Regions from separate parts of the Flavobacterium sp. PL02 genome, predicted to be linked through region 2. Evidence: riboswitches for the same ligand, from Rfam matches in the RefSeq annotation. Region 2 holds a riboswitch; the other holds the start of a gene.
The links. Region 2 has a riboswitch for cobalamin ahead of SHI72_RS08045 (TonB-dependent receptor plug domain-containing protein). Riboswitches for the same ligand answer to the same signal wherever they lie in the genome.

Region 1 (5,900 bases), on a different contig from region 2:
GTATTGTAATCTAGAATTGAGAGCATTACAGGAAAACCTAAAGCAAATTGTAGACAAAAAAGCAAAATTGGTAGTAATCTCTCCGCAAAAACCTGATTATAGCAAAGAATTAAAGAATAATCACCAACTAGATTTTGAGTTATTAACGGACAAAGACAATGCTTTGGCTAAACAACTTGGCATTTCCTTTAAACTTCAAAATTATGTAATTCCCACTTATAAGAGTCTAGGAATAGAGTTATCTAACTATAATGAGAACGATAACAACGAATTACCTATTCCTGCGGTTTTTGTTATCGATACAGATTATCTTATTACTTATAAATTTGTTGATACCAATTATATGAATAGGATAAATATTCAAGAACTGATTGAACAATTATGACCTACATAAATTCCTGTTTTAGCGAACGGGAATTTTTTATTTTAATTCTTATTGTAAACACTGATTGTAAATCAATGTTATATTTGTATATATTCAAGCAAAAGTGGTTGGAATTTAACTATATGAAAAATAAAACACTAAGAACTTCCTACATTTCATTTACTATTCTAATAATCCTTCTAATTTTGGAAATTATTATGATAGATAATAGAATTAATAGTTATGGTACTTATATTAGAGGATCAAAAGTTATACTATCATATTTTTTTCACTTGCCTCTTTTCATCATTAACTTAATACTAGCAATAAAAGTGCTTCAATTTTATCTTAAAAATAAATTTAAAAAACCTCTTAAAGCTTTTTATTTTGTAATACCGTCTTTCATTTTTTACATATGCTGTATAATATATTTTATAAATGCAATTAACTAATTACCAATCAATATTATATTGATATATTAGAGTAATTGGAGGTATCAATACCAAAAAAAACATTTTAAAAACATGAAATATACAATTTTATTTTGCTTGTCTTTATGCATATTTTCTTGTGGTCCGATTAGAGATTGCTACTCTACAGTTGAATATTATAGAGTAGATGAATGTCTTTTAATCGTACAAAAAATTCCGAGCGATACTGATTCTCGATTTGATTATAAAGGAATAAATCCGGTAACTAAAAAAGAATACGATTGTAATTCTAATATAAGCGATATGTGGTGGTCAAATTATAAAAAAGATATTACTATTGGTGATACTATAATAAAAAAGAAAGGAGAATTAATTTTTAGTATTCATAAAAAAGATACTGTTATGAGTTTTAATTTTGAGTGTGAAGGTAAGATTTACAAATAAATGAATATGTCTGAAAAAACAGAAAAAATACTTAGATTAATGGCTTTCGCAATACTAGTAGGTGTGTTCATTTTTATAGGTAATTATCTTTCTGGGAATGAAGCTTTTTATAAAAGAGTACTTAAAAATAGAGAAGGAGAGTCATATTCTGGTGTTGTAGCTGAAAAATATGTTGATTCAGCACAACACGGTACTCCTATGCTAAAACTCACAAGTACAAATGTTGTTCCCTTAGAAAATTATTTTTGGGATCAAGTAGAAGTAGGGGATTCTATAGTTAAAATTAAAGACCAAGCATATATTACCTTATACAAAGACAACAAGATCAAAGAAGTATTTGATTATAATGTGTACTTTGAGGAGCTAATACAGAGATCAAAAAAATAAATTATCAATAATAATAAATTTTAGTACTTCTGAAATTGTAACTATTACTAATACTAAAAGAATGAATATTTTACATTTCATTAATAATACATAACATGGACTCCTATAAAGACATTTAAGATAAGAAAGAAGAGTTTTATAATTTAGCTATTAAATATTATTATAATATTGATAAAGAATATTTAGACAACATAAGTAAGATTGTAAATAAATCAATCTCAATATTAGTTGATCATGAATTCATTCCGACACCATGTATCGAAATAAGATTAGAACTTCATCACCAAGATGATGACGTAAATGTTAGTTCATATTATCTATATATCAATGAAGAAAACGAATTTATTGATGAATTTCTTTACTAATTAACAAAACTAAAAAGACACTACCGATTTGCGAAAGCAAATACAATGTAGTGTCTTTTTTTGAGTAAATAATCTATTACATTACTGTATAATTACAGCGTAGTTGTTTCAATAGATTGCTCTATAATTGAATTAATAATGGACAAGGTGCGTGGGTCTTGTTCTTCAGAGAAAAAAGCATTTAATATTTCCTGAAAAATAGGGTGGCAGTTTTCTACTAAACTAAAAAGAGTCATCGAAGAACGTAATTTTCTAGCATCTAACTCTCCCAGAAGTGATTCTGCTGATTTCATTTTAAAAGTCAATAAAAGCTCAGAAATCTCAACAAGGTGTTTTCCTAAAATTGGGTGTGCTGCAAATTCTGTAGCTTCTTTTAAATCGGTAATAGCATAAAAATTGGCTGTATCGCTAGTGCCTAAACCCGTAATTTGTGGAAAAATAAACCACATCCAGTGGGTTTCTTTTTTCCCCTTTTTAATTTCAGAAAGAGCGGTAAGATACAGCTGGTTTTGTGCTTCTAAAAAACGGATTAAATCATTGTTTGAATGTGCCATTGTTGTATTATATTGTGTAAAAAAGGGTGCAAAAATACTAAAAAATATAGGTTCTTCCTAATGGAAGACTCAGACTATGTGAGTTTTATGACTAAGTTGAGTAATAATCTTACTTAAAATTTTATAAAAAACAGCTCCAAATAACTGATATAATTAAAAATACAATTCTGCTGAAAAATTATAAAAAAAAATCAAATTTTAGTAAACTTTCGTCTAGGTTCAAATATTATAAATCAATTTTAAACACGAATTACACTAATTGTCACTAATTCTTTTGCCTAATTAATTTTACAACCGAAAATTTGTATTTCTTTTTTACTTAAAGATTCCTTTTCATTTCAAATTGCGAAATTGTATATGGTATATTTAAATTTTTTATAAATCCTTTTGCTTCTGCAGAACTATTCTGAACATTATATACTAATAATTCATTTTGATCCACAGCATTGTTAATATGATTAAATAAACTCGTACCAATTCCTTTACGACGATAATTAGGAGCTACAGCTACTTGATTAATTTTTTTGGATGTAGGATTATATATTGCATAACCTACCAATTCAGCATCTATATAAGCTCCAAGAATTTGGCTAAATTCTATACTATTGCTCACTGCCATAATATCGTTTTGCCATGAAGGTTCTATATCCCAAAAAGATTTAAACAATTCCCATTGAGTTTCTTTAAGATTCTTTATATCAACTTTAGGATTTATATCTAATGCCGGTACTTTACCTTTAAAACAATCTAGTTTTCTATGTATTGTATAACCCATCTTTTCGTAAACTCGTATTGCAGGATGATTTCCTTCTATAACTTCTAAAACCATTTGCTTTACGCCAAGATTTTCTAATTTCGGCACTAAAATATCATACATTTTACCAACTAAACCTTTTCCTCTATAATCTGGAACAACACCAGTTGCAGCATTATAAGCAACAAATTCTTCGTTTGTAGTATTTAAAGCATGCAGCATAAATCCAACTAATTTATCTTCAGCATAAACTCCGATAGACAAATCTAATTTAATATTTTCGGCAGAAATCTTAGCTTTAAGTTGCTCTAAATTAAGACTAAAAGGCACGATATAATCTGAAAAAGATAAATTAATAACCGCTAATAGATCTTTAATATCAATGTTTTCTAAACTTTTTACTTCCATTTTTTATGCTAATTTTTTTGAGTTTAAGATTGAGTTTCTCTAATTTATAAAGGCTTTCTAAATATTGAAATAGAGAAAATCAAATATACATTTTATGTAAAAAACAATGATGAACTATTTTAGATTTTATTAAAAAATAGGAGGTAACTAAATGGATGTCGAAATATCGAGATATTGTTTTTTTACAAGAATCGTCTAGTTTTCAAACTGATATATTGTCATATTTTTAAATTTATTGGATATAAATGAAAATTATCAAATTAGCAGATTATGCCCTTGTTTTATTGTCTTAATTGTAATTAAATTAAATAAGAACTTTTTTTCATAAACTTATGTTATATATTTGCTCAAAATTTTGGTCTACTTTTTCTTAAAATTTTAAGAAGAAATAGTTAAAAGGGAATCAGGTGTAAATCCTGAACAGACCCGCTACTGTAAGTTCTATAATAAGTCTTTAAACGTTACTAATGCCATTGTCCCGATTCTCGGGATGAGAAGGTTGTTTAAAGATAGAACAAGTCAGGAGACCTGCCAAAATCACATAGTTTAAAACTTTCGAGGAATAAAGTTGAAGAACAAGAAAATTAGCCTGTTATTTTATAGCGGGACTTTCTTATTATGCTTCTTGATTATTACATCGCGAAAAGTTTTTATAATTTATTTAGTGATGTATAATACAAACAAAAAGCTTTTATTCGTTTTTATCTTATTTACTCCATTTTTGCTTCATTCGCAAGCAACCAATGATAGCATTCGCAAACTAAAAGAAGTAATTCTTAAGGCAAAACCATACCAGGAAGTAATTCCTGTGCAAAGCCTCTCGGGGAAATTACTAGAAAATCTTGCCAGTCATAATGTTGCCGATGCGCTTCGTTATTTTGCCGGAGTCCAGATTAAAGATTATGGTGGTCTTGGCGGACTTAAAACTGTAGATGTCCGTAATATGGGAACGCACCATGTAGGTGTTTTTTATGACGGAATCCAATTAGGTAATGCGCAAAACGGAGTTACTGATTTGGGTAAGTATTCCCTAGACGACATGGAATCTCTTACCATGTATAACGGTCAGAAAAGTGAAATCTTTCAGTCTGCAAAAGACTTTGCAGCAGCATCTACCATTTATTTAAGAACCAAACGTCCCGTTTTTGAAGGAGATAAAAAAACTAATTTATTGGTGCGGTTTAAAACCATGACCATAAATTATTTTGATCCGTCTTTTAGATGGGAACAAAAGCTTAGTAATAAAGTAAGCATGAGCGTAAGTTCTGAATATATAAAATCTAACGGTCAATATAAATTTAGATACAAAAGAAACAATCAGGATGGTACTGTAGCCTACGATACTACTGCAACAAGACATAATAGTGATATTGAAGCATTCAGATTTGAATCTGGACTTTACGGAAAAATAAATAATGGTTCCTGGGATGCCAAAGTTTATTATTACGATTCGGATAGGGGAGCACCGGGAGCAATTGTAGAAAATAAGTTTTCTGACGGATTTAGACAGTACGATAAAAATTTTTTCACACAGGCATCTATAGTAAAGGATTTTACAAAAAAATATAAATTTCAGGCAAAGGCAAAATATGCTTATGATTATACACATTATGTTGCCAGAGATACTGCCCATATTTTAGGAGAAACAGTAACCGAAGGAGCACAATCTGACGATAGTTATTACCAACAAGAAATATATTTCTCGGCAGTAAATATGTACAACATATTACCTACATGGGATGTTTCGTTATCTACAGATTTTCAATACAATAAACTAAATGCTACAAGAAAAGGCATTCAAACCCAATTTTCATTTCCGCAACGCTATACAGCATTATTTTCTTTGGCAAGTTCCTTCAGACTGGGGCAATTTAAAGCTTTAGGTAGTGTTGTGGGTACTTATGTTCAGGAAGAAGTGCGCTATAACGCAAAAGCTCCCGACAAAAAAGAGTTTACTCCTGCATTATTCCTTGGTTATACACCATTTAAAGACTACGATTTTAATTTACGAGCATTTGCAAAACGTATTTTCAGAATGCCCACTTTTAATGACTTGTATTATACCATGGTCGGATCTAGTACTTTGAGACCCGAATATATGAATCAGTACGATGTTGGATTTACTTATAATTTACCTGTAAACAATGCTTTTTTAGACAAACTTTCTATTCAGATTGATGGATATTATACCAA
Region 2 (5,900 bases):
TAATTGATTTACCTGAAAATATAGAACCGCTTGGTTATTTCTGTATTGGTAAACCTGCGACAAACTACAACAATCAGCCGATGTTGCAGCAATTAAACTGGAAGCAAAAATCGGAAACTTTTGATTGTATCGAAATCAAAACTGTAAATGAGAGTCTTATTCCGAAATTAGATTTTGATAATAAACCTAAAGTCGAAGTTAAAAGCTCTTTTAAAGAAGCGCTACAGCATAAAATCGATTCAAAAACTAAGCCTATTGGAGCTTTAGGTATTTTAGAAAAGCTGGCATTCCAGATTGGAACAGTTTTTCAAACTCTGGAACCTGAGATTATGAAACCAAACATTGTTGTTTTTGCAGCAGACCACGGTATTGCCAATCATGGTGTGAGTGCCTATCCGCAAGATGTAACCCGCCAAATGGTTGGTAATTTCCTAGAAGGCGGTGCAGCAATTAATGTTTTTTGTAAACAAAATAAAATTGAACTTTCTATCGTAGATGCTGGTGTAAATTATGATTTCCCTACAAATGCGAATTTAATTAATGCTAAAATTGCCAAAGGAACTCAATCCTTTTTACACGCTCCCGCAATGAGCGAAACCGAATTACAATTGTGTTTCTTGAAAGGTTCAGAAATTGTTGATTCTATTGCAAAAACTGGAAGTAATTGCATTGGTTTTGGCGAAATGGGTATTGGGAATACCTCTACAGCATCTGTCTTGATGAGTGTTTTAACGGGTTTCTCTATAGAAGAATGTGTGGGGAAAGGAACTGGAGTTGATGATGCTAAATTAATTGAGAAGCAGAAAACCCTTAAAAAAGCTATCGAAAATTATTCCGGTCAAGCCGAATTAAAACAGCAACTCGCTTATTTTGGTGGTTTTGAAATCATGCAAATGGCTGGCGGAATGTTAGCCGCTTATAAAAACAATATGCTTATTCTTGTAGATGGTTTTATTTGTACTGTAGCTTTTTTAGTTGCTTACAAAATAAATCCTGATATTAAAAAGAATGCTATTTTCTGTCATTCTTCGGCCGAACAAGGACATCAGAAACTGTTAAATTATCTTGAAGTCAAATCGGTATTACAACTCGATTTACGCTTAGGTGAAGGAACTGGCTGTGCAGTTGCGTTGCCTATATTACAATCGGCAACTGGTTTTCTAAACGAAATGGCTACTTTTGAGAATGCTGGTATTAGTAAAAAATAAAAGTTTTTAGTTTCAGTAATTCTCTTAAAAAAACAAAATCATTAAATGAAAAAACAGCTCCATATATTTTTTACTGCATTAATGTTCTACACAAGAATTCCTTGTCCTAAAAATATCGACCATAATCCTGATTACCTTAATAAAGCAAGCCGTTATTTCCCTTTGATTGGTTGGATTGTTGGAGGAATTTCTTTTCTAGCATTTTATGGTGCCTCCTTTTTAGTTTCAGCATCCGCAGCAATAATTATAGGAATGATTGCCGGTATCTTGACTACAGGAGCTTTTCATGAAGATGGATTTGCCGATGTTTGTGACGGTTTTGGCGGAGGTTGGACCAAAGAAAAAATCTTACTCATTATGAAAGATAGTGCCATTGGTGCGTATGGAGCCATTGGTGTTGTATTATTATTTTTATTGAAGTTCCAATTACTTTCTGAACTAGTAACTATAGAAACGATTACAAGTCAGCAATCGGTAATTACTATTTTATTATTGTTTATTGCTGGGCATTCTATTAGCCGTTTAGCCGCAATAAGTATTGTATTTACTCATGAATACTCTCGTGAAGATGCTACAAGCAAAAGCAAACCTATTGCAAAAAGCTTTAGTTGGAAAGAAGTTTTAGGTTCTTTCTTTTTTGGTTTATTACCTCTCTTGGTTCTTTCTTATTTTCAATATCAATTACTTTTAGTATTAATTCCAGTTTTCCTAACACGTTATTTTTTGGCACGTTATTTCCAAAAATGGATTGATGGTTATACTGGAGATTGTTTGGGCGCAACACAACAAGTTTGCGAAGTTATTTTTTACTTAAGTGTTATAGCAATATGGAAATTTATTTAGTTCGTCATACTGAAACTGTTTGCGAAAAAGGAATTTGCTACGGTCAAACTGATGTAAATATTGCCGAACCTTATGATTTGATTTTTGAAAACATTGTAAAGCAATTACCTCAAAATGCATTGTTATATTCGAGTCCATTAAAACGTTGTGTGTTACTTGCCAAACATATCCAACAAGAAACCAAAATTTTAAATTACAAAGAGGACAAACGTTTGATGGAAATGGATTTTGGTGATTGGGAAATGAAAAATTGGGATGAAATTTCTTCAAATGATTTAAATCCGTGGATGGAAGATTTCGTAAATATTCGAGTTCCAAACGGAGAATCTTTCATCGATTTACATGAAAGAGTCACTCATTTTATAGAAAACGAAATACTTGCTAAAAAACCGTCAAAGGCAATTATTGTTGCACATGCCGGAGTAATAAGAAGCATATTATGTCTTTTAAACTCTCTTCCTCTTAAAGATGCTTTCCAAAACAAAGTCGATTTTGGACAAGTAATTAAAGTCGAAATCTAAATAAAATCAACTTTTGTTTTGTTTATGAATAGTATTAAATAATCAAACAGAATTGATTTATAAGCTTTTTTAACTTTATATTTGCACTTTCATTAAGGTTGTGCTATATTTTTTGAGACACATTAAAAGGGAATCAAGTAATTGAAGATTGAAAACATCAAAATCAACATTCGAAAATCTTGAGCTGTACCCGCAACTGTAAGCTTAGTCCTGTAAGGGATGCTCGTTGTTAACTACAAAACCACTGTTTTAGGACGGGAAGGGAAACAACAAGACGCGAAGCCAGGAGACCTGCCTTTGTTAACAAATATCGAACTCTCGGGAAAAAGAGTTTAGAAATTATGACATTACAAAAGTTTTACATCTGTTTTTCGCTCTTAGTTTGCCAATTCCTTTTGGCACAAAATGATTCTATAACAAAATTAAAAGAAGTTATAGTTTCCGACACTAACCTCAAAAAATACTCAGACTCACAATCGGTTCAGGTACTTAATGACTCTATTATTAATAGAAATCAGGCTTCTTTAACTTCCCTTTTAAATTATAATACTGTTATTTACTTTAAAGAAAATGGCCTGGGTATGACTTCTGCTCCATCCTTTAGAGGAACTACTGGTGCACAAACGGCTGTCATCTGGAACGGAATAAATATTAATTCACAGTTTTTAGGTCAAGCTGATTTTAATACAATTGGAACAAGAGATTTCAATTCTATTGCTGTAAAATCCGGAGGAGGAAGTATTCTGTATGGCAGTGGCGCTATTGGTGGAAGCATTCACCTTAACAATGATTTGAGTTTTAAAAACAATTTTTCAAATCATTTATTTTTTAGTGCAGGAAGTTATGATACTTACAGTGTAAATTATCGTACTGATGTTTCATCAAAAAAATATAGCCTTCAGGTTAGTATTTCTAGAAACAGTTCTGAAAATGATTTTAAATATCCTGGAAAAAGCGATCAAAAAAACCTTAACGGAGAATACTACAACACAAGTATGAATACAACTTTTGGTTATAAAATCGACTCTAAAAACACCTTAAAATTATACAGTCAGTTTTATGATGCAGAGCGTCATTTCTCTTTGACCTCTCCTAATGGAACCAAAACAAAATACAATGATTTCAATACCCGTAATCTTTTAGAATGGGAGAATATATTTAATCGATTCACTTCTAAATTAAGAGTGGCACATATCGGAGAATCTTATAAATATTACCCAAATATTACCTCAGATTTTTTCACTTATGGAAAGGTTGAAACTTCTATTATTAAATATGATTTGGCTTTTGATGTAAATGATAAAATCAAACTGAATACTATTATTGATTACAATCGTAATAAAGGACATGGATCTAGTATTGACAATGTAAGTAGAGAAATAGGATCTGCTAGTTTATTATTGCAACACTCTGTAACTGACAAATGGGATTATACAGCCAGTGTTCGTCAGGAATTAACAGATAATTACGGAAATCCTTTTCTCTTTTCTTTAGGAACAAGATATCAATTTACTGATTTTTACCGTATCAAATTAAACGCTTCAAAGAATTTTAGAATGCCTACTTACAACGATTTATTTTGGGAAGGAAGCGGTAATCCTGATTTAAAACCTGAAACTTCTTATCAGGGAGAAATCGGTAATGAATTTTTTACAAAAAACTTCTCATTATCTGTAACTACTTATTATAATTCTATTAAAGATTTATTACGCTGGATCCCTTCTGAAGGCGGAGGTGATACTTGGTCTCCAGAAAACACAAGCAAAGTAAGAGCTTATGGGGCCGAAGTACTTTTGGAATGGAGAACAAAAATAAAAAATCACAATTTGACTCTTAACGGAACTTATGCCTATACCGTTTCTGAAAGCCAACAATTAATTAAAGGAGAACTATTATACAAACAACTTATATATGTTCCTTATCATAAATTAACTGGATCTGTTTCTTATAATTGGAAAAAAGTTTCTTCTTATTTTCAATATTTATATAATGGAGATGTTTACAGCACTCCTTTTAACAATCCTGCTACCAAAGTAAAACCTTATAGCGTTGGTAATCTAGGAATCGATTATGACTTAGGAAAAAAGAATAGCTACAAACTTGGATTTCAAATACTAAATATTTGGAATGAAAATTATCAGCCAGTTATTAGCAGACAAATGCCTGGAAGAAATTACACAGTATATATAAATCTTAACTTTTAAAAAAATGAAAAAATTAAACAAACTATTTTTAGCTATAATCATAAGCTCTGCATTTTTTGCTTCTTGCAGTAGCGACGATGATAATACCCCACAAGAACCAAGAGGAAACTATGAAGGTGGATTATTCATTATTGAAGAAGGTGTTTTTGAACAAGTCAATGGGTCCATATCCTATTTATCAAACGATTTTAAACTAGAAAAAGATGTTTTTTCATTAGTAAATCCAGGTAAAGACATTAAAGATGTACCCCAAAGCATTGGTTTTAATGGGGATTTTGCTTACATCATTGTAAATAGAGGTAATAAAATTGAAGTTGTTAACCGATATACATTTAAAAGCGTTGCTACAATCAGTACAAAAATAAGCAATCCTCGCTATATTGCATTTACAAATGGAAAAGGATATATTACAAACTGGGGTAATCCAGGAGACGCTTCAGATGATTACGTAGCTGTAATCGATCTTGCCACAAATACTGTTGCATCAACAATTCCTGTTGTTGAAGGTCCAGAACAAATAATTGAAACCGAAGGTAAACTTTATATAGCTCATAAAGGTGGTTGGGGCCAAGGAAACTCATTATCAGTTATCAACTCTACCACTAATACAGTTACAGCAAACTTTGTAGTAGGAGATGTTCCTAGTTCATTAGTAAAAGATAATGGCACTTTATATGTTTTATGTAATGGACGACCATATTATGCTTTACCTGAAACAACTGGTAAATTAGTAAAAGTCAACATGAGCACCAATACAGTTTCTTCAACAATTGATTTTCCTGGTATAACACATCCTGGGTTCTTAGCTGTTGAAAACAATAAACTATATTATACTATTGGATCTGATATTTACTCTGCAGCAACTAGTATAACAACTTTGCCAACCACTCCAATATTTAAAGCAACTAAGACTTCTAATCTTTATGGTTTTGCAGTAAAGAACAATAAAATATATGTTGCAGATGCAGTAAACAATCAAGATCCTGGAGATGTTTACATTTATTCTTTAACAGGAGTTTTATCTAATGAATTTAGTGTTGATATAGGACCAAACGGATTTTACTTCAATGACTAATTAAAATCATTTATTTACATTTTACTTTATTAAAAAAGGCTTTCTAACG

Region 1: another riboswitch for cobalamin. It lies ahead of SHI72_RS14680 (TonB-dependent receptor); the one in region 2 lies ahead of SHI72_RS08045 (TonB-dependent receptor plug domain-containing protein).

What each region holds. Positions count from the first base shown of each region.
Region 1 is NZ_JAYGJP010000004.1:306,900-312,799, forward strand. It holds gene SHI72_RS14655 (peroxiredoxin-like family protein) at 1-385, shown strand, start outside; gene SHI72_RS14660 (hypothetical protein) at 889-1,239, shown strand; gene SHI72_RS14665 (hypothetical protein) at 1,246-1,626, shown strand; gene SHI72_RS14670 (DUF1810 domain-containing protein) at 2,084-2,545, opposite strand; gene SHI72_RS14675 (GNAT family N-acetyltransferase) at 2,865-3,707, opposite strand; cobalamin riboswitch at 4,047-4,258, shown strand; gene SHI72_RS14680 (TonB-dependent receptor) at 4,375-5,900, shown strand, end outside.
Region 2 is NZ_JAYGJP010000002.1:31,998-37,897, forward strand. It holds gene cobT (nicotinate-nucleotide--dimethylbenzimidazole phosphoribosyltransferase) at 1-1,208, shown strand, start outside; gene SHI72_RS08035 (adenosylcobinamide-GDP ribazoletransferase) at 1,254-2,051, shown strand; gene cobC (alpha-ribazole phosphatase) at 2,036-2,572, shown strand; cobalamin riboswitch at 2,651-2,886, shown strand; gene SHI72_RS08045 (TonB-dependent receptor plug domain-containing protein) at 2,914-4,776, shown strand; gene SHI72_RS08050 (YncE family protein) at 4,781-5,851, shown strand.